DNA from 4 places in the Streptomyces sp. NPDC048182 genome. Region 2 is predicted to be linked to each of the others. Evidence: riboswitches for the same ligand, from Rfam matches in the RefSeq annotation. Region 2 holds a riboswitch; each other region holds the start of a gene.
The links. Region 2 has a riboswitch for cyclic di-AMP ahead of ACGFZL_RS09265 (C40 family peptidase). Riboswitches for the same ligand answer to the same signal wherever they lie in the genome.

Region 1 (5,099 bases), on a different contig from region 2:
CTGCCTCTCTCTCGTGCTCGCCGTGCGCCACGTGATCCGTGGCCGCGCCACACGTTACGGGTGGGACGACGGTCTTGGGCAGTGCCCGAGGAGGTGACGCACCCGGCGGGAGAGGGCGGACGCCGGTCCGGCGCACCGGCCGCCGGGCACCGTCGCCGGCGGCGTGCCGGCCTCGGCGCGCAAGCGGCCAGGAGCGCGCAGGAGCGGGCATGATCGTGCGGGCCAGGACCCGGCTCGTACGGCCGCCCGGACGTCCGCGTACTTCCGTGTGCGGAAGCGGTCGCGGCCCGTTCCGGCGGGGGCGGTGTCCGTATTCTCTGATCATGGACCGCACCCCTCCGTACTCCCTCGTCGCCACCGACCTCGACGGCACCCTGCTGCGCGGCGACGACACCGTCTCCGAACGGTCGCTGGCCGCGCTCGGGAGGGTGGCCGAGGCGGGCGGGCTGCACCTGGTGGTGACCGGGCGTCCGGCGCCCCGGGTCCGGCCCCTGCTCGACCGGCTCGGCTGCACGGGGCTCGCGGTGTGCGGACAGGGCGCGCAGGTGTACGACGCCGGCGCGCACCGGCTGCTGTGGTCGGCCGTGCTCGACCGGGAACTGGCCGAGACCGCGCTCGGCAAGATCGAGGCCGAGGTGGGCCAGGTGTACGCCGCGGTCGACCAGGACGGCGTCCACGGGCTGACGCTCGTCGAGCCCGGCTACCGGATGCCCCACCCGACGCTGCCCGCGGTGCGGGTCGGCCGGCGCGACGATCTGTGGTCCGCCCCCATCAGCAAGGTGCTGCTGCGCCACCCCTGCCTGCCGGACGACGAGTTGGCGGCGACCGCCAGGTCGGTGGTCGGCTCGCTCGCGACGGTCACCATGTCCGGCCCCGGCACCGTGGAGCTTCAGCCGTGCGGCGTCACCAAGGCCACCGGCCTGGCGCTGGCCGCCGAGCGGCTGGGCGTGGACCGGCGGCGGACGATCGCCTTCGGCGACATGCCCAACGACGTGCCCATGTTCCAGTGGGCGGCCCACGGCGTCGCCATGGCCGCCGCCCACCCGGAGCTGAAGGCGGTCGCCGACGAGGTCACCACGACGAACGAGGACGACGGCGTGGCCGTCGTCCTCGAGCGGGTCTTCAGTGAGCGTCTGCTCAGTAGGCGCTGAAGACGTTGTCGATGGAGCCGTAGCGGTGGGCCGCGTAGTTGCAGGCGGCGGTGATGTTGGCGACCGGGTCGTAGGAGTTCCAGGACGTGCCGGCGACGTGGTACGTCTGGAAGGTCGGGTCGATCACCTGGAGCAGGCCCTTGGACGGGGTGCCGTTGATGGCGTTGATGTCCCAGTTGTTGATGGCCAGCGGGTTGCCGGACGACTCGCGGATGACGTTGCGGTGGATGCCGTCGTAGGTGCCGGGGATGCCGTGCTGGGCCATCACGGCGAGCGACTCGCGGATCCAGCCGTCGAGGTTGTTCGGGTAGGCCACCGACGCGGTGGTGGCCGTCTTGGCGGCCGGGGTGGCGGCGGAGGCGGTGGCGGCTCCGACGATCGGCATGGCGAGCACGGCGACGCCGGTGCCGGCCAGGGCGAGCTTGCGGGCAAGGCGGGTCCGACGGTTCTGACCGTTGGCAGACATGGTGTGTCCCTCTCCTTACGCCTGCGAGGTGAGCTGTCGGGTTCGGGCGGGGAGGTGCCCGGCCGGGCCCTGACGGGCACGGCTTCACCCCGAGCCGCTCCGGCGATGACCGGGCGCGGCGACTTACCTGGGTCCCCCGCTCCTGCCGGCGAGTGTCGAGTGGATGTGAGTGCGTCGGGCGGTGGCAGGATTCGGCGTCCGCCTGACAGGCCGGGAACGTATGCGAGAGCACATGTCCGAAACAAGTGCAGGAATCACCCAAAGGCCCTGTTGACCTTGAACTGGGGTATTTGGTGGACTTGATCCTTTGCGTACGCCAAGGGTCAACTCGCTTACGGGTCAAGGCCGGGCGCGGCGGAGGGGCGGCTGGCCGCCCGGTCCGGCCGAGTGAGCCAACTCACGGGCGGTCACGAGAGCCGCAAAACAGGCATACATCCCAACTAGTCGCCAATCGGCCGGAGGTGGCGGACATCCGCTCGGTGGCGGGATCTCGACCCCCGGGGATGTCGGTCGATGTCTGCTCATATGCCTTGATCAAAAACATACCGCGCATGATCCGATACCGACCGGCCTGTAACGGTGGGCGCTGGCGGTGATCGAAACGTGACCGGATACGCTGACTTGAGTGGTGGCAGCGACCTATCGACAAGCCGGGTAATCGCCAGAAGACACCAGCAGACAGGAGACCCCTCGTGACCGTCGTCGGGCCGTTCGGGCTGAGCGTGCGGGACCAGGCTCTGGAGGCCGATGTCCAGGCCGGGTTGGTGGCTGTCGAGGAAGGGTTGCTCGAGGCAACCAAAAGCGAGGTCCCCTTCATCACCGAGGCCGCCCAGCACCTGGTGCGCGCCGGCGGCAAGCGGTTCCGCCCCCTGCTGGTGATGCTCGCGGCCCAGTTCGGCGACCCCTACGCGCCCGGCGTGGTGCCCTCCGCCGTGGTCGTGGAGCTGACCCACCTCGCGACGCTGTACCACGACGACGTGATGGACGAGGCCGCCGTGCGGCGCGGCGTGGCCAGCGCGAACACCCGCTGGGGCAACTCCGTCGCGGTGCTCACCGGAGACTTCCTCTTCGCCCGCGCCTCGCAGATCCTCGCCGACCTCGGGCCCGAGGCGGTCCGGGTGCAGGCCGTGGCGTTCGAGCGGCTGGTCACCGGCCAGATCCTGGAGACCGCGGGGCCGCAGGACGGCCGTGACCCGGTCGACCACTACCTGGACGTGCTCGGCGGCAAGACCGGCTCACTGGTCGCCGTCTCCTGCCGGTTCGGCGCGATGATGTCGGGCGCGGACGAGACGGTCGTGGACGTGCTCACCCAGTACGGCGAGCGGCTCGGCGTCGCCTTCCAGCTCGCGGACGACGTCCTGGACATCGCCTCCGACTCCGACGAGTCCGGCAAGACGCCCGGCACCGACCTGCGCGAGGGCATCCCGACCCTGCCGGTGCTGCGGCTGCGCGAGCGGGCCGAGCGGCTCGGTCTCGCCGAGGACCGCGCGCTGTGCGAGCTGCTGGACTCCGACCTCACCGACGACGCCCGGCACGCCGAGGCGCTGCGCCTGCTGCGCGCGCACCCCGCCCTGGAGCAGGCCCGGCGGGACACCGTCCGCTACGCCAGCGACGCCCGCTCCGCGCTGGCCCCGCTGCGGGACTGCGACGCCAAGACCGCGCTGGTGGAGCTGTGCGACGCGGTGGTCCACCGGGCCGGCTGAGCCCTTCGCTTTCCTGCCCCGCGCGCCGTCCCCTACCTCCCGCCGGGTAGGTGACGGCGCGTCGCGTCATACCCCAGGAGTACGCGGAGCCCGCGCAGTTGGCTCCGCGGGGTGACGCATCCTCGGCGCCGATTTGGTCAGATGGACACCACGGAAAAACACCACTCCTCACCGATTCGGGTGAGAATGGCGGCTCACGGGTGGACCCGTGCGCGTTCGCGGAACAGCCGCCGCCGACGACGGAGGTAGGGCAGACATGGCACCGTTCGATTCCCACGACGACCACGACCACAGCACGGGCGCGAGCGACGAGGACCGAGGCGCGCGGCGGCGCAAGGCCACGCGGTACGTGGTGCCGGTCGCGGTGCTGGGGGTGGCGGCCGCCACGATCGGCCTGGTCCCCGCGCTCGCCGACTCCGGTGACCCCGACCTCCCCGAGGTCACCGCGCAGCAGCTCATCGAGAAGATCGCCGCCTCCGACGTGCAGCAGCTGTCGGGCACCGTGCGCATCAGCACCGACCTCGGCCTGCCGGACCTCGGTGGCCTCGCCGACGGCATGCTCTCCGGCGGCCCCTCCGCGGGCGGCGCCGGCTCGGCGGCCGACCCCTCGGCCAAGCTCACCGAGCTGGTGTCGGGCACCCACACCCTGCGCGTCGCGGCCGACGGCCCCGACCGGCAGAAGCTCTCCCTGCTGGAGAACGCCGCCGAGTACAGCCTGATCCACGACGGCAAGGACGTCTGGGGCTACGACAGCGCGTCCAACGAGGTCTTCCACTCCACCGCTCCTGACCAGAAGGGCGCCGCCCGCCCGGAGAAGGAGGCACCGGCCACGCCGAAGGACCTCACCGAGCAGGCCCTCAAGGCCGTCGACGGCACCACCTCCGTCAAGGTCGACGGCACGGCGCAGGTGGCGGGGCGCGACGCCTACCGGCTGGTGATCAAGCCCGAGCAGAAGGGCTCCACGGTCGGCGCCATCAGCGTGGCCGTGGACGCGAAGACCGGGCTGCCCCTGAAGTTCACGCTGACCCCGGCGAGCGGCGGCGCCGCCGTCGTGGACGCCGGTTTCACCAAGGTCAGCTTCGACCGTCCGGCGGCCTCGACGTTCGACTTCACCCCGCCGAAGGGCGCGAAGGTGACCGAGGCCGACGAGGCACCGGCCAAGGGCCCCGGGGCTCCCAAGCTCCCCGAGGCACCCAAGCTCCCCGAGCACCACGCGCCGACCCCGGGCGCCCCCGGCGGTGACCTGGACGGGCTGAAGGTCATAGGCAAGGGATGGAACGCGATCGCCACCGCCGACACCGGCGGCCAGGGTCTCCCCGGCGCCGGCGCCGGCGCGGGCGGCGACCTCGGCGGCTTCCTGGGCTCCCTCGGCGACCAGGTCAAGGGCGACTTCGGCTCGGGCACGGTGTTCAAGACCCGCCTGGTCAACGCCCTGATCACGGACGACGGCAAGCTCTATGCAGGCATGGTCACCAAGGAGGCCCTGATCAAGGCGGCCGACGCCGCGCAGTAGCCGTCCCGCGGGCCGCGCGGGAGGCCGTGGGCAGGACCAGAGAAGGGGACCCGATGGACGGACCGTCCGCCACGGACGCCGGACACCCGCGTGCCGGACACCCGGGCGTCGCGGACACGGGCGGCGGGGACCCGGGCGAGGCCGTCATCGCCACCAGCGCCCTCACCAAGCGCTACCGCGGTGGGCAGCTCGCCGTCGACGGCCTCGACCTCACGGTCCCGGCGGGCAGCGTCTTCGGCTTCCTCGGCCCCAATGGCTCCGGCAAG
Region 2 (5,099 bases):
TCACCCCGCTGGTCCCGGTCTCGATCCGGCTGACCTTCGACTGGTGCCAGCCCACCAGCCGGGCCGCCTCGCCGCTGGTGATCCCCGCCGCCGCGCGCAGGGCGCGCAGTTCCGCGCCCAGCTTCCGCCGGCGCACGACCGGACCGTGCTGCATGGCCATCTCCCCCGCTTCCCGGGCGCTGTCCCCATGCCGCCCGAATACGCTCTGCCGTCGCAGAGTTCACCGCTTCGAGCGACAGATATATGCACATCTTGGGGGATCGCCGCCCGGCGCCCCCGCGGTGATGGCACTCTGGCGGACGAACCACCAGTGCGGGACCGTACTCGAACCAGCCGCTCCGTGTCGGAGCGTCGGACGGCGGGCCCGTGGGAAAGGGACGAGGTCGCCATGGCAGACCATCTGGAAGCATCCGTCACTCTGCCGAGCGATCCCGCCTCGGTGGCCGCCGCGCGCACCTACGTGGTCGGGACCCTGGCGGAGTGGGGGCTGCCGGCGGAGGCGGACGCGGCGGAGACCGTCCGGCTGATCGTCTCCGAGCTGGCGACCAACGCGGTGCAGCACACGCTCGGCATGTCACCCACCTTCACGGTGGACCTGGCCCTCGACCACGACCAGTGGCTGCGGGTCGGCGTCACCGACAGCCACCCCCGGCTGCCCAAGCGCCTGCCGGCCGCCGTCCAGCAGGACAACGGCCGGGGCATGGTGATCATTCGCTGGCTGACGGCGGAGTGCGGCGGCCGGCTCCGGATCCGGCCCACCCGGGAGGGCGGCAAGACCGTCTCCGTCGAGCTGCCCTGGACACCGCCGATCGTCCCCGCGCCGGCCGCGCCGACGCCGGCCACCATCGCCGGGAGCGGTACGGCGGCGGTGGCGCCGTAAGCCGTGGGTACGGGCGCGGGCCTACTTCACCGGCGCGGGCCTACTTCACCCGGCCGTACCAGACGCTGCTCGTCCAGATCTTCTGCAGCCGCACCACGTCACCGGTCTTGGGCGCGTGCCAGAGCTTGCCCTTGCCGGCGTAGATGCCCACGTGGTAGACACCGCGACCCGAGTGGAAGAACACCAGGTCCCCGGCCTTGCGGCTCTTGGCGGAGACGTGGCGCGTCTTGTTGTACTGCTGGGCGGCGGTGCGCGGCAGCTTCTTGCCGGCCTTCTTGAACGAGTAGAGCGTCAGCCCCGAGCAGTCGAACCGGCTCGGCCCTATGGCGCCGTACCGGTACGGCGCGCCCTTCTTGGACGCCGCGATCTGGAGGGCCTTCGTCGCGTGCGTCGCCGCGGCGGCCTCGGAGGCGGCACCCGGGACCGCGATCGAGCCGCCCACGGCGGCGATGGTCAGCGCGGACGCCGTGCCGGCCCGGGCCATCAGCGACGGGACACGATTGAGCGCAGACATGCGCAACCCTTCGTCAGCCGCCTGTGAAGGATGACCTGTCGGATTCGGGCTGGCGAAGTAGCCCGGCCGCGCGTGCGCGGCTTCACCCCAAGGGACGCTCGGGCCGGTCCTGTCGGAACCGTTCCGGCGACCCGTCGTGCTCGGGTCCTCCACTCCTGCCGATCCACTCCTGTCGACCAGGACACCCGGACGGCGGCAGGACTCGGCGTCCGCCCGGATCGCCCCGCCGGTGCGGCGGGGGCTTGTCGTCAGTCACGGATCTTGTCCCATGGAAGTCGGAAAATCCCAACGGAACGTGGCTTCTGTGTTGTTACTCACCACTCGCCCGATCGGGTGGCCATCATCCCGTTCGAGGCATTGCGACCGGTGGGGCAGATGCCCGGAGCAGTAACGGAAGGGCTCATTCCGGAAGATGAGTGCACGCGGCACGCAACCGCGACCCTTCGGAAATCGGTGGTGTCGCTACGCCGAAAGGGGGTAAGTCGTTCGGCTCGTTTCAACTCCGGCCGCTTCGGGCCCCCGTCCCTGGCAGCGGTAATCAGTCGGTCAAAACCTGGTGATGCGCCGGAAACCTGAGAAACCTACTCTCACACCGATCCACCTGCGGTTTTCCGTGTAGCGACAGGCGCATTCCGCTGCTTGCCTGTGTGTTACATCTTGGACCGTCGCGGTGGCCGCGGCAGCCGGACCGGGGTGGTCCGACGTGAGGTTCTGTGAGGTGGGACGCGTGCAACTGACCCCGCACGAGCAGGAGAGACTGCTCATCCATGTGGCGGCCGATGTGGCTGAGAAGCGTCGGGCGCGTGGGGTGCGGCTCAACCACCCCGAGGCCGTCGCGCTCATCACCTCGCACATCCTCGAGGGCGCCCGCGACGGCCGCACCGTCGCCGAACTCATGGCCTCCGGACGCAAGCTGCTCCAGCGCGCCGAGGTCATGGAGGGCATCCCGGAGATGATCCACGACGTGCAGGTCGAGGCCACCTTCCCGGACGGCACCAAGCTCGTCACCGTCCACGAGCCGATCATCTGACGGGGCCGGTCGTGATCCCCGGAGAGATCCTCTTCGCCGACGAGCCGGTGCCCTTCAACGAGGGGCGCGAGGTCACCCGGCTCACCGTGCTCAACACCGCCGACCGGCCCGTCCAGGTCGGCTCCCACTACCACTTCGCCGAGGCCAACCCCGGCCTCGACGTCGACCGCGCGCTCGCCCGGGGCAAGCGCCTGAACATCCCCGCCGGCACCGCCGTCCGCTTCGAGCCCGGCATCCCGGTCGAGGTGGAGCTGGTACCCCTCGCGGGCGCCCGTGTCGTCCTCGGCCTGCGCGGCGAGACCGGAGGTGCCCTCGATGCCTGACCTCTCCCGCGCCGCCTACGCCGACCTGTTCGGGCCCACCACCGGCGACCGCATCCGGCTCGCCGACACCGACCTGCTCGTGGAGATCGAGGAGGACCGCTGCGGCGGCCCCGGGCGCTCCGGCGACGAGGCCGTCTTCGGCGGCGGCAAGGTGCTGCGCGAGTCCATGGGCCAGTCGCGCGCCACCCGCGCCGAGGGCACCCCGGACACCGTCGTCACCGGCGCCGTGGTCCTCGACCACTGGGGCATCGTCAAGGCCGACGTCGGCATCCGCGACGGCCGGATCACCGGCATCGGCAAGTCCGGCAACCCCGACACCATGGACGGCGTCCACCCCGACCTGGTCATCGGCCCGGAGACCGAGGTCATCGCCGGCAACGGCAAGATCCTCACCGCCGGCGGCATCGACACCCACGTCCACTTCATCGCCCCGCAGCTCATCGACGAGGCCCTCGCCTCGGGCGTCACCACCCTCATCGGCGGCGGCACCGGCCCTGCCGAGGGCAGCAAGGCCACCACGGTGACACCGGGTTCCTGGCACGTGGCGCGGATGTTCGCGGCCCTGGAGTCCAGCCCCGTCAACATCGGCTTCCTCGGCAAGGGCAGCACCATGTCGAAGGAGTCGATGCGCGACCAGGTGCGCGCGGGCATCCTCGGCTTCAAGATCCACGAGGACTGGGGGGCGACCCCCGCCTCCATCTCCGCCTGCCTGGACGTGTGCGAGGAGACCGGCGTCCAGCTCGCCGTGCACACCGACACCCTGAACGAGGCCGGGTTCGTCGGCGACACCTTCGCCGCCGTGGCCGGCCGCACGCTGCACGCCTTCCACGTCGAGGGCGCGGGCGGCGGGCACGCGCCCGACATGATCACGGCGGTGTCGCTGCCGCACATGCTGCCCAGCTCCACCAACCCGACCCGCCCGCACACCGTCAACACCGTCGAGGAGCACCTCGACATGCTGATGGTCTGCCACCACCTGAACCCGGCCGTGCCCGAGGACCTCGCCTTCGCCGAGTCCCGGATCCGGCCCAGCACCATCGCGGCCGAGGACATCCTGCACGACCTCGGCGCCATCTCCATGATGTCCTCGGACTCCCAGGCCATGGGGCGCATCGGCGAGGTGATCATGCGGACCTGGCAGACCGCGCACGTGATGAAGCGGCGTCGCGGCTTCCTGCCGGGCGACACCCGGGCCGACAACCGGCGGGCACGTCGCTATGTCGCCAAATACACCATCAACCCGGCCGTGGCGCAGGGCATCGAGCACGAGGTCGGGTCGGTGGAGACCGGCAAGCTCGCCGACCTGGTCCTGTGGGACCCGCGCTTCTTCGGCGTGAAGCCGCAACTGGTGCTCAAGGGCGGGCAGATCGCCTACGCCCAGATCGGCGACGCCAACGCCTCCATCCCGACCCCGCAGCCGATCCTGCCCCGGCCGATGTTCGGCGCGTACGGCACGGCGCCGGCCGCCAACTCGCTGGGTTTCGTCGCCGAGCAGGCCATCACCGACGGGCTGCCCGAACGGCTGAACCTGTCCCGGTCGCTCGTGCCTATCCGGTCCACCCGCGGGCGGACCAAGGCGGACATGCGGGAGAACGACGCCCTGCCGCGGGTCGAGGTCGCCGCGGACTCCTTTGCCGTGACCATCGACGGCGAACTCGTCGAGCCCGCACCCGTCGCCGAACTGCCGCTGGCCCAGCGGTACTTCCTGTTCTGAGCGGGGCGAGTCGTCCATGAGGTGTCCATGAGCCGCGCCGCCCTGCTCGTCCTGGCCGACGGCCGCTTCCCCGCCGGCGGGCACGCCCACTCCGGCGGGGCGGAGGCCGCGGTCAAGGCGGGCCGCGTCACCGACGCCGCGAGCCTTGCCGCGTTCTGCCGGGGCCGGCTGCACACGACCGGCCTCGTCACCGCGTCGCTCGCCGCGGCGGCGGCGCTCGGCGCCGACCCCGTCGCCCTCGACGAGGCGGCCGACGCCCGCACGCCCTCGCCGGCGCTGCGGCTGGCGGCGCGCAGGCTCGGCCGGCAGCTGATGCGGGCCGCCCGCGCGACCTGGCCGCACCAAGAACTCGACGCGCTGGCCGCGCTGTTCCCCAAGGGCGCCCATCAGCCGGTCGTCCTCGGGGTGACCGCCCGCGCCGCCGGACTCGGCCCCGAGGACGCGGCGTACTGCTCCGCGTACGAGGGGGTCGGCGGCCCGGCGACGGCCGTGGTGCGGCTGCTCGGCCTTGACCCGTTCGACGCGACAGCCGTACTGGCCCGGCTGGCACCCGAGGTGGACCGCGTGGCCCAGGACGCCGTACGGGCGGCCCGCACCGCCGCGTCCGACGGCCCCGACACCCTGCCGGCCCCCTCGGC
Region 3 (5,099 bases), on a different contig from region 2:
AGTTCGGGCGGCCCCGGTCGCTGAAGCTGCGCGGGCGCTGGACGATGCTCCAGGCGGCGCGCAAGGGGCTGTTCGCGCAGATGGTGGTGGTGCCGCTGCTGCAGCGCCACCGCATCCTCACCCAGGTCTCCGGGGACCACCTGGAGGTCATCAAGCTGATCCCGCCGCTGACCGTCGACGCCGACGACGTGGACCGGTTCGTGGACGCCTTCACCGAGGTGATGGAGGACGCGCACACTGGGGGCGGGCTGATGTGGGACTTCGGGAAGACGCTGGTCAAGCAGGCGGTGGCCAACCGCTGACGCTTTTGCCTGTGAGGCAAGAAGATTGCCCAAAAGGCAAGCCCGGGCTGCAATGGAGGCATGACTTCCATCGAGTCCGTCATGGCGCCGCAGCTGCGCGCCCTGCGGCGCCGGGCCGCCCTCACCCTGGAGGCCGCGGCCCGCGCCGCCGGGCTGTCGCCGGCCCACCTCTCCCGCCTGGAGACCGGGCAGCGCCAGCCCTCGCTGCCGATGCTGCTCGCCCTCGCCCGCGTCTACGGCACCACCGTCTCCGACCTGCTCGGCGAGACGGCTCCCGAGCGGGAGGCCGTGGTGCGCGGCGCCGACATGGAGCCGACGGTCGCCGGCGGCTGGACGTACCGCCGGGCCGGCGGGTCGGGGCGCGGCATGCAGGCGCTGCGGGTCCACGTGCCGCACGACTCCCAGGGCTCCCAGGGCGACATCGTGCGGGTGCACCCCGGCGAGGAGTGGCTGCACGTGCTGCGCGGCCGGCTCCGGCTGGCGCTCGGCGACAGCGTGCACCGCCTCGGTCCTGGCGACAGCGCGCACTTCGACTCGCTCACCCCGCACCGGATCGCCGCGCTGGACGCCGACGGGTGCGACCTGCTGTTCGTCCACACGCTGCTGCAGAGCCCGACCACCGCGCTGTGCCTGGGGGAGACGCCATGAGAGACATGCAGGAGAAGTTCCCGCGGGCCCTGTGGGTCCGGCTGCTCATCTACATCGCCCTGGGCCACGTCTTCGGCGCCTTCCTCTTCCTGCTGTTCGAGGTGGGCGCCAAGTAGCCGGGCGGGCGGCTCAGTCCGCCAGCATCCGGGAGCGCAGCCGCTCCCGGGTCTCCGGGGTGAGGCCGAGCCCGCGCTCCAGGTAGGTGTCGACGTCGCCCCACGTCTCCTCGACCGTCTCGAAGGCCGCCGCCAGGTACTCGGCGCGGGCGTCGAAGAGCGGGTTGAGCAGCTCCATGACCTCGGGCGACCAGGCCGAGGCGGAGGAGGAGCCGCGCTGCACCTTGTAACGGCGGTGCGTGGCGTTGGACTTCAGGTAGTCCTCGACGATGGCCTCGCGCTCCACGCCCAGGGCGAGCAGGGTCACGGCGACCGACAGGCCCGCGCGGTCCTTGCCGGCCGCGCAGTGCATCAGGGCGGGGACGCTGTCCTCGGCCAGGGCGTGCAGCACCCGGGAGTGCTCGGCGGTGCGGTCCTTGATGATCGAGCGGTAGGAGGCGGTCATCCGGGCGGCGCCCTTGCCGTCGGCGAGGATGGCGCGCAGCTGGTCGAGGTCGCCGTCGCGGACCATCTTCCAGAACTCGGCGCCGTCGGCCGGGTCGCTCAGCGGCAGGTTGACGTTCCGCACGCCCGGCAGCTCGACGTCCGGGCCCTCCAGCTTCTGGTCGGCGGCGTTGCGGAAGTCGAAGACCGTGTGCAGGTCCAGCGAGGCGAGGAACGCCGCGTCCTCGGCGGTCGCGTGCGCGAGGTGACCACTGCGGAACAGCACGCCGTGCCGCACTCGGCGCCCGTCGGCCGCCGGCAGCCCGCCGACGTCACGGAAATTGCGTACGCCGGTCAGCTCGGGCTCGGCCGACGGGGCGTGCTCGGTCACGTTACGGCTGGATGAAGTCACGGCTCGACGATACGACACCCCCCGTCCGACGTGCGGCGGTGCGTGAGGAGCGTCATAACCGTGACGGTGCGTGCCTCGTCATGTTCACGTAATTCAGGTAATTCCTATGGCCCTTTGCGGGAAATCCCGCTTTCCGAATCGACGCAGGGTGACGAGGAATTCCGATAAAGGATCAAGACGGCACTTGTCGGCTCGGGTCCCCGTCACTTACGTTCACCTCCGATCCGGACGGACGCCCAATCCTGCCGCCGCCCGGAGCCAGAAATCGTCAAGCACCCGTCCATGGCAGGAGCGGGGGACCCACAGGTAAGACCGCCTGTTCCGGTTCCCGGAACGGCTAGGGGTAAAGCCGCGCATTCCGCGCGGCCGGGCATCTCCAGTCCGCACCCGACAGCTCACCTCGCAGGCGCCGGAGAGGAATTCGTCATGCCCGCGAAGGGTAAGCACCGCCGTCCCAAGGCCAACCGCCTCACCCGCACCATCGCCGCCGTCGCCGGAACCGGCAGCGCCGCGATCGCGCTCCCGCTGATGGGCGCCGCCGGCGCGCACGCGGCCCCCGCTCCCGCCAAGGCCGCCACGGCGCACACCTACACGGTGAAGAGCGGCGACTCCCTGTCCGGGATCGCCCGTGCGCAGCACGTGTCCGGCGGCTGGAAGAAGCTGTACGACAACAACCGCGACGCCATCGGCGGCAACCCGTCGCTGATCCGCCCGGGTCTGAAGCTCACCCTCGGCGAGCAGGCCACAGGCAAGGCCGAGCCCGCAGCCGCGAAGCCGGCGAAGCCCGCCGCCAAGGCCGAGCCGGCCGCAGCGAAGGCCGAGCCCGCCGCCACCGGCTTCACCGCCCCCGTGGCCGGCGCCACCATCGGCACCCCGTACCACCAGGCCGGCAGCATGTGGTCCAGCGGCTACCACACCGGCACCGACTTCGTCGTCCCGACCGGTACCTCCCTGAAGGCCGTCGGCGCGGGCACCGTCGTCTCCGCCGGCTGGGGCGGCGCGTACGGCAACCAGGTCGTCATCAAGCTCGCCGACGGCCACTACGCCCAGTACGCCCACCTGTCCGCGCTGTCCGTCTTGGCCGGCCAGGCCGTGACCGCGGGCCAGCAGGTCGGCCTCTCCGGCGCCACCGGCAACGTGACCGGACCGCACCTGCACTTCGAGATCCGCACGACGCCGGACTACGGCTCCGACGTCGACCCGGTCGCCTACCTGCGCGCCCACGGCGTCTCTCTCTGACGCCGCCGCCACGCCACCGAAGGCCGGACCCACGATCCCCGGGTCCGGCCTTCGGTGTTATTCCTGAATTGGCCAACACTTTAGGCGTGGCCTTTCTCACCGTTCGTCAAGCCCCGCCTACGGTCGCGTAGGTCACATTCCGAGGTGAATCATGGGCCGACGTGGCAGACGATTCGAAGAGTGACAGCGAAGCAGTGATCGGGTCGTACGTGGCGCTGGGGGACAGCTTCACCGAAGGCGTCGGCGACCAGGGCCCCGACGGGTCGCCGGTCGGCTGGGCGGACCGGTTCGCCGTCCTGCTCGCCGACCGGCGGCCCGAGGGCGACTTCACCTACACCAACCTCGCGGTGCGCGGCCGGCTCCTCGACCAGGTCGTGGCCGAGCAGGTGCCCCGTGCCGTCGCCCTCGCACCGGACCTGGTCTCCTTCTGCGCCGGCGGCAACGACATCATCCGGCCCGGCACCGACCCGGACGAGGTCGCCGAGCGCTTCGAGCGGGCGGTGGCGGCGCTGACCGCGACGGCCGGCCGGGTGCTGGTGACGACCGGGTTCGACACTCGGGGCGTGCCCGTGCTGAAGCATCTGCGCGGCAAGATCGCCACCTACAACGGACATGTGCGGGCCGTCGCCGACCGCTACGGGTGCCCGGTGCTCGACCTGTGGTCGCTGCGCGGCGTCCAGGACCGCAGGGCCTGGGACCTGGACCGGCTCCACCTGTCCGCCGAGGGCCACACCCGGGTGGCGCTGCGCGCGGGCCAGGTGCTCGGCCTGCCCGTCCCGGCCGACCCCGACCAGCCCTGGCCGGCGCTGCCGCAGCGCGCCGCGCTGCACGTGCGGCGGGACGACGTGCAGTGGGCGCGGGAGTACCTGGTGCCGTGGATCGGGCGCCGGCTGCGGGGCCAGTCGTCGGGGGACCACGTGACGGCGAAGGGCACGCTGTCGCCGGCCGACATCCGGACGCGGATCACGGCGGTGGCCTGAGGGTTGGAGGGGGCGGGTGCCTCGGTGACCGGGGCGCGCCGGCTCGCGGGCGGCCACCCTGCACGGACGGCACCCCGGCACCGGGTGCCGTCGTCGTCACATGAGACGACCATAATGAAAGCTCCATCCCTGCACCTGGAGGCACCGTGGCCGGTCCCCGTTCCCTGAACCCCGGGCTCCGCGCACTGCGCCCCGCGGCCTTCGGCGCGGACCCGAGCGGTGCGCGCCTGGCGCGGATCCGCAGGTCGCCGCATTTCAGCGACGGTGTCTTCCAGAACCCCGGCGGCGAGGCCCGCACCAGGCCCTCCGGTTCGGCACGTGAGTTCGCGAGGATCTACTTCGAGAAGGAGGCGCGCTCCCACCGCGCCCCGACCGGCACGGTCCCGGTGCACGCCACCACCCTCGCCGACCTAGCCCGCCCGCCGGCCACCGGGCTGCGGCTCACCTGGATGGGGCACTCCAGCGTGCTCGCCGAGATCGACGGGCAGCGGGTGCTCTTCGACCCGGTCTGGGGCGAGCGCTGCTCCCCCTTCCCGTTCGCCGGCCCGAAGCGGCTGCACCCGGCCCCCGTGCCGCTGGCCGCCCTCGGCCCGGTCGACGTCGTCGTCATCTCGCACGACCACTACGACCACCTGGACCTGCCCACCATCAAGGCGCTGGCCGGCACCGACACCCTGTTCGCCGTGCCGCTGGGCGTCGGCGCCCACCTGGAGCGCTGGGGCGTGTCCGCCGGGCGGCTGCGCGAGCTGGACTGGCACGAGTCGACACGCGTCGGCGGCCTCACCCTGACCGCCACCCCGGCCCGCCACTTCTGCGGGCGCGGCCTGCGCAACACCCAGCACACCCTGTGGGCCTCGTGGGTCGTCGCCGGCGAGCGGCACCGCGTCTTCCACAGCGGCGACACCGGCTACTTCGACGGCTTCCGGGACATCAGCGCCGCGCACGGCCCGTTCGACGCGACGATGATCCAGATCGGGGC
Region 4 (5,099 bases), on a different contig from region 2:
GTACTGCGGCTGGAGGGCGACGTAGCGGGCCAGGCCCTCACGCTCGGAGAAGGCCAGCGACTCCGCGAGCCGCTCGGCGGAGATGTTGGAGGCGGCGATCTGCCGCACCTTGCCGGCCCGCACCAGCTCGTCCAGGGCGCCGATGATCTCCTCGACCGGCACCTCGGGCTTGTCGAAGTGCGTGTAGTAGAGGTCGATGTGGTCGGTGCCGAGGCGGCGCAGCGAGGCGTCGGCGGCGGCCTTGATGTTGCCGGCGGTCAGGCCCTGGAAGTCGGGGTGCTGACTGACCTTGGTGGCGATGACGACGTCGTCGCGCCGGCCGCGCGCCGCGAGCCACTCGCCGATCAGCGTCTCCGACTCGCCGCCGGAGTTCCCCTCGGCGAAGGCGGAGTAGGAGTCGGCGGTGTCGACGAAGTTGCCGCCGGCGGCCGTGTAGGCGTCCAGGACGGCGAAGGTGGCGTCCCGGTCGGCGGTCCAGCCGAAGACGTTGCCGCCGAGGGCGAGCGGGAAGACCTCGAGGTCGGAGGAGCCGAGCTTGCGCAGTGAAGTCATACCCCGTGACAACGAGCGGACCGGGGCGGGGCATTCCGCCCCGGCCCGGTCAGGGGGCCGGACGGGTCAGGGGGTGAGGCCCTTGTCGTGCAGCCAGGGCATCGGGTCGATGCCGCTGCCGCCGCCCGGGTGGACCTCCAGGTGGAGGTGGGGCCCGGTGACGTTGCCGGTGGCGCCGACGCGGCCGATGACCTCGCCGGTGGACACCTGCTGGCCGACGCTGACGTTGATGGACGACTGGTGGCAGTACCAGAGCTCGGTGCCGTCCTCCAGGGTGAGGACGGTCTTGTAGCCGTAGGCGCCGGCCCAGCCGGCCGAGGTGATCGTGCCGCCGTGCACGGCCTTGAGCAGCGTGCCGGTGGGCGCGGCGAAGTCCAGGCCGGTGTGGTGGCCGGAGGACCAGTAGGCGCCGGCCTGCCCGAAGGTGGAGGTGATCGTGTAGGACGAGGTCGGCAGCGTGTACTGCTTGGCGAGCTTGGCCAGCCGCTCGGCCTCGGCCTTCTTCGCCGCCTCCTCGGCCGCCTGCTTCTTCGCGGCGGTGGCCTTGGCCTCGGCCTCCTTCTCGGCCTTGGCGGCGGCCTCGGCGGCCTGCTTCTCGGCCTTCGCCGCGGCCTCGGCGGCGGCGCGGCTCTCGGCCTGGTCCTCCTGCTGCGCGGCCTGCGCCATGATGCGGGCGCGCAGCACCTCGCCGGCGTCGGCGGCGCTCCGCGGGGCGTCCTCGGAGGCGGAGGCGGAGACGGCGGTCGTGGCGTCCGCACCGACCGCCCCTGCCGTGCCGATGCTGCTGAGCGGGGCGGCGGCCGGCTGGTCGTCCGGGGCGTCGTCGCCGGGGAGCAGGGCGCCGACCGAGGCGGGCAGGTCCGGCAGGTCGTGCAGGCCGGGGAGGTCGGGCAGGGAGATCTCCACCGGCGGCTTGCCGGTCTGCGCGCTGGCCATGCCGCCCGCGCCGACGGCGGCGATGACGCCGACGCCGAGGACGGTGGAGCTGCGGGCGAGGCCGCCGCGCTGCTTGGCGACGCGGTGCCGGCCGCGTATCGGGCGGATCGAGTCCTCGGTGGGGTTCCACTCGCCGAAGGAGTCCGGCTCGGGTCCGAAGGCGGTGAGGGTGTCGCTCTCGTGCGGGGCAGGCATCTGCGGGACAGGCATCTGCTGGACCGGCACATGCGGGGCCACGGGGGCAGGGCGGTTGGACGCCACGCGGGCGCGCTCCTTTCCTTCCTTCCGCCTACCGGGTTAGCTGACGGGTTCGGAGCAGGAAGGTCTCCTACGCGCGTATACCTGCCGTGTCGCCACGGCGTGACACCCGCGATTCACCCCAAGGTGGTGGTTCCCCGGTTCCCTTGCGGGATTCGGCGCGTGCGCACGGAGCCGCCTTCTGTGACGGCTGGGACGACCGCGCTGCGTTATCGAACGTTAATAGACCCGGGCCGGTGATTCCAAGCCGTTCCCGTGGATCGGTGCGGAATCCGTCGCGGACGATCGCCCCAGGGCCGGTGAAATCCGGGCGAGTTGCCCGTCCCGCCGGTCAAGTCGGCGGTCATTACTCACTTGACGGAGCGTCAGCCGCTGTGCGCAGGGCGGTCGTCCCCTCACTCCTGGTAGCAGCACGGTTTAGGGACGCCGTACGGCGAGCAGCGCCATGTCGTCGGCCATGCCGCCCCCGGAGTGCCGGCGCACGTCCCGCGCGAGGGCGCGCAGCAGGTCCGCAGGGTGCCGGAACACCCGGCCGGTCAGCCGCGCGTGGGGGTCGTAGAACTCGCCCCGGGCGTCGCGGGCCTCCGACAGCCCGTCGGTGTACAGCAGCAGGGTGGCCCCGCCGGGGAAGGGGGCCTCCTCGGCCCGGTCGGGCCACACCCCCAGCTCGCCCATGCCCAGCGGCAGCGCCGCCTCCCGGGCGGGCAGCGGGCGCAGGGTGCCGTCGCCGTAGAGCAGCAGCGGCGGCGGGTGGCCGCGGTTGACGAGGCGGACGACGCCGTCGCCGTGCGGGAGTTCGGCGAGCACGGCGGTGGTGAAGCCCTCGAAGGCGTCGAGCCCGTCCCGCCGGGTGCCCTCGCGGGCCAGCGCCCGTTCCAGGCGGTGCGCGACCGCCTCCAGGGTGGCCTCCTGCTCGGCGGCCTCCCGGAACGCCCCGATCACCACGGACACGGCGGCCACCGCGCCCATGCCCTTGCCGCGCACGTCCCCGACCAGCAGCCGCACGCCCCGCGCGCTGTCCTGCACCGCGTACAGGTCGCCGCCGATGAACGCGTCGGCCTGCGCGGCCTCGTAACTGGCGGCGATCTCGAACCCGCCGATCCGGCTCGCCGGCTGCGGCAGCACCGCGCGCTGGGCGGCCTCGGCGATCTCCCGGGTGGAGGCGAGCCGCTCGTCGGTGCGCCGCACGAAGGCGTTGACCAGCACGGCGAGGACGGCGACCGTCGCGATGGTGATCAGCTCGGTGATCGAGTCGACGTAGTGGATGACGCCGAGGGAGGTCTGCAGGGCGATCACCACGGCGACGACGGCGGCGCCGGTGAGGACGGTGCCGCGCCGGGAGTAGAGCGGGGCGGCGATCAGGGGGGCGGCCGTGTAGAAGGGGCCCGCGGTGAAGTAGCGCGGGGTGAGGAGGTCGTACACGACGGCGAGGACGATCAAGAGGACGGGGAGGGCGCGGACGAGGCGGTGACCGGCCGCCGCGCGACGGCGGGCGGCGCGCAGCGCACGAGGTGCCGGCGGGACCTCGTCACCGAGCCCGGGGTCGGGCACGGGATCGCCGGGGAGCCGGCCGCCGGCCCGGGCGTCCGGCCCCTCGTCGTCCATGCCCTTCAGGCTCCCCGGTGCGGGGGCGGGGGGCGAGTCGCGTGGGCCGGACGGGGGATGGTCGTACGGGAGGTGGTCGTACGGGAGGTAGTCGTACGGCGGGGAAACACCGAAGGCCGGGAGCCAGCTGAACTGGTTCCCGGCCCTCGGCCAGAGTAGCGGGGACAGGATTTGAACCTGCGACCTCTGGGTTATGAGCCCAGCGAGCTACCGAGCTGCTCCACCCCGCGTCGGTGTGTCACCACCATACGTCATGCGGCGGGTGGATTGCACATCGGTTCAGCCGGGGCGGTGCGCGCCGGTCACTCCGCCAGGTGCCGGTTGGGCGCGGCGGCCCGCTCCGCGTACTCCGGCAGCACCACCACGGCGGCGCCCGCGGCGGCCAGTACGCCGCTGCCGTCCGCCCCGGGCACGAAGGTGTCGGGCTCCCGCCAGGCCGTCACCACGCGGCGCACGCCGGCGTCCAGGATGAGCCGGGCGCAGGGCGCGGGCCGGGAGGCGCGGTGGGCGCACGGTTCGAGGCTGGAGTACACGGTCGCGCCGGCCAGCCGGGGATCGCCCGCCTCGGTCTTCGCCAGGGCCGCCTCCTCGGCGTGCACGACCGGGTCGCCGCCCTCCCGCGAGTGCCCCCGCGCCAGCTCGGTGCCGTCGGCGGCGACGACGACCGCGCCGACGCTGAAGGCGGTCACGGAGGGCGGGCACAGCTCGGCCAGCTCGCAGGCGAGGGCCAGCCAGTGCCGGTCGGCGGCGGAGACGCCGTCGCCGGCGCCGGGGGCGGTGGGGAGGTAGCGCATCAGGACGACGTCCTCGATGCGCCGGGTCTCCACCAGCCGCAGCCGCCCGGGCCGGTAGCCGCCGGGCCCGAACAGCCGGGGCGCGGCCGGGTCGCCGACGAGGAGGGGGGCGAGGACGAGCTGGAGCTCGTCGGCCAGCTCCTGCTGGAGCAGCTGGGTGTGCACGGTGCCGCCGCCCTCCACCATGAGCCGGTTGACGCCCCGTACGTCGTGCAGGTGTGCGAGGGCCGTGGGCCAGTCGATCTCGGCGCCAAGGGTGACTGCGTCGGCGTCGATGCCCAGCTCCCGGGCCCGCGCGGCGCCCGCGTCCGTCGTGAGGAGCACCTTGTCGCCCCCCGTGTGCCAGAAGGCGGCCGCCGGGTCCAGCTCGCCCGAACCGCTGACGGTGACCTTGAGCGGGTACTCCGCCCGCCCCGCGGCCCGCCGCGCCGCCCGGCGTTCGGCCGAGTTGACCAGCAGCCGCGGGTTGTCGGCGCGGATCGTGCCGGCGCCGACGAGGATGGCGTCCACGGAGGCCCGTACCTCGTCCACGCGGTCGAAGTCGGCGGGCGAGGAGAGCAGCAGCCGGTCGGGACCGGTGTCGTCGAGGTAGCCGTCCAGGGAGACGGCGGCGGAGAGCAGGACGTACGGCAGGGGCATGGAGGCACTCCAGCGCACTGCCGGCGGTGACGCAACGCGCGCCGGGTACTCGCCGGGTACTCGCGGTGCCTGAAGGGAGCCGAACGGTGCTGGAAGGAGGGCGGGCATGACCGCGCTGGCGGTCCCCCTGTGGGACCCGGGCAACGGACAGGGCCTGCGGCAGCTGGCCGAGCTGGGGCTGGCGCTCGTGCTGTCGACGCTGATCGGCTGGGAGCGGGCGGCCCAGCAGAAGAGCGCCGGGCTGCGCACGCACACCCTGGTCGGCATCGCCAGCGCGCTGATGATGGAGGTCTCCCAGCACGGCTTCTCCAATGT

Region 1: it holds a riboswitch for cyclic di-AMP, as region 2 does, so the genes downstream of both, ACGFZL_RS06645 (transglycosylase SLT domain-containing protein) here and ACGFZL_RS09265 (C40 family peptidase) in region 2, are expected to answer to the same signal.
Region 3: it holds a riboswitch for cyclic di-AMP, as region 2 does, so the genes downstream of both, ACGFZL_RS18415 (peptidoglycan DD-metalloendopeptidase family protein) here and ACGFZL_RS09265 (C40 family peptidase) in region 2, are expected to answer to the same signal.
Region 4: it holds a riboswitch for cyclic di-AMP, as region 2 does, so the genes downstream of both, ACGFZL_RS05870 (peptidoglycan DD-metalloendopeptidase family protein) here and ACGFZL_RS09265 (C40 family peptidase) in region 2, are expected to answer to the same signal.

What each region holds. Positions count from the first base shown of each region.
Region 1 covers NZ_JBIDAQ010000003.1:138,287-143,385, forward strand. The annotation lists gene ACGFZL_RS06640 (HAD family hydrolase) at 324-1,151, shown strand; gene ACGFZL_RS06645 (transglycosylase SLT domain-containing protein) at 1,138-1,617, opposite strand; cyclic di-AMP (ydaO/yuaA leader) riboswitch at 1,622-1,778, opposite strand; gene ACGFZL_RS06650 (polyprenyl synthetase family protein) at 2,310-3,320, shown strand; gene ACGFZL_RS06655 (outer membrane lipoprotein carrier protein LolA) at 3,577-4,833, shown strand; gene ACGFZL_RS06660 (ABC transporter ATP-binding protein) at 4,887-5,099, shown strand, end outside.
Region 2 covers NZ_JBIDAQ010000004.1:88,982-94,080, forward strand. The annotation lists gene ACGFZL_RS09255 (helix-turn-helix transcriptional regulator) at 1-154, opposite strand, end outside; gene ACGFZL_RS09260 (ATP-binding protein) at 389-880, shown strand; gene ACGFZL_RS09265 (C40 family peptidase) at 921-1,394, opposite strand; cyclic di-AMP (ydaO/yuaA leader) riboswitch at 1,398-1,612, opposite strand; gene ACGFZL_RS09270 (urease subunit gamma) at 2,122-2,424, shown strand; gene ACGFZL_RS09275 (urease subunit beta) at 2,436-2,747, shown strand; gene ACGFZL_RS09280 (urease subunit alpha) at 2,740-4,461, shown strand; gene ACGFZL_RS09285 (urease accessory protein UreF) at 4,489-5,099, shown strand, end outside.
Region 3 covers NZ_JBIDAQ010000008.1:240,647-245,745, forward strand. The annotation lists gene ACGFZL_RS18395 (aspartate aminotransferase family protein) at 1-302, shown strand, start outside; gene ACGFZL_RS18400 (helix-turn-helix domain-containing protein) at 363-950, shown strand; gene ACGFZL_RS18405 (DUF6126 family protein) at 947-1,066, shown strand; gene ACGFZL_RS18410 (tyrosine-protein phosphatase) at 1,080-1,880, opposite strand; cyclic di-AMP (ydaO/yuaA leader) riboswitch at 2,165-2,323, shown strand; gene ACGFZL_RS18415 (peptidoglycan DD-metalloendopeptidase family protein) at 2,328-3,140, shown strand; gene ACGFZL_RS18420 (SGNH/GDSL hydrolase family protein) at 3,335-4,120, shown strand; gene ACGFZL_RS18425 (MBL fold metallo-hydrolase) at 4,267-5,099, shown strand, end outside.
Region 4 covers NZ_JBIDAQ010000002.1:592,331-597,429, reverse strand. The annotation lists gene ACGFZL_RS05875 (aldo/keto reductase) at 1-552, opposite strand, end outside; gene ACGFZL_RS05870 (peptidoglycan DD-metalloendopeptidase family protein) at 619-1,749, opposite strand; cyclic di-AMP (ydaO/yuaA leader) riboswitch at 1,761-1,917, opposite strand; gene ACGFZL_RS05865 (PP2C family protein-serine/threonine phosphatase) at 2,164-3,351, opposite strand; tRNA gene ACGFZL_RS05860 (tRNA-Met) at 3,508-3,581, opposite strand; gene ACGFZL_RS05855 (dihydrofolate reductase family protein) at 3,654-4,784, opposite strand; gene ACGFZL_RS05850 (MgtC/SapB family protein) at 4,891-5,099, shown strand, end outside.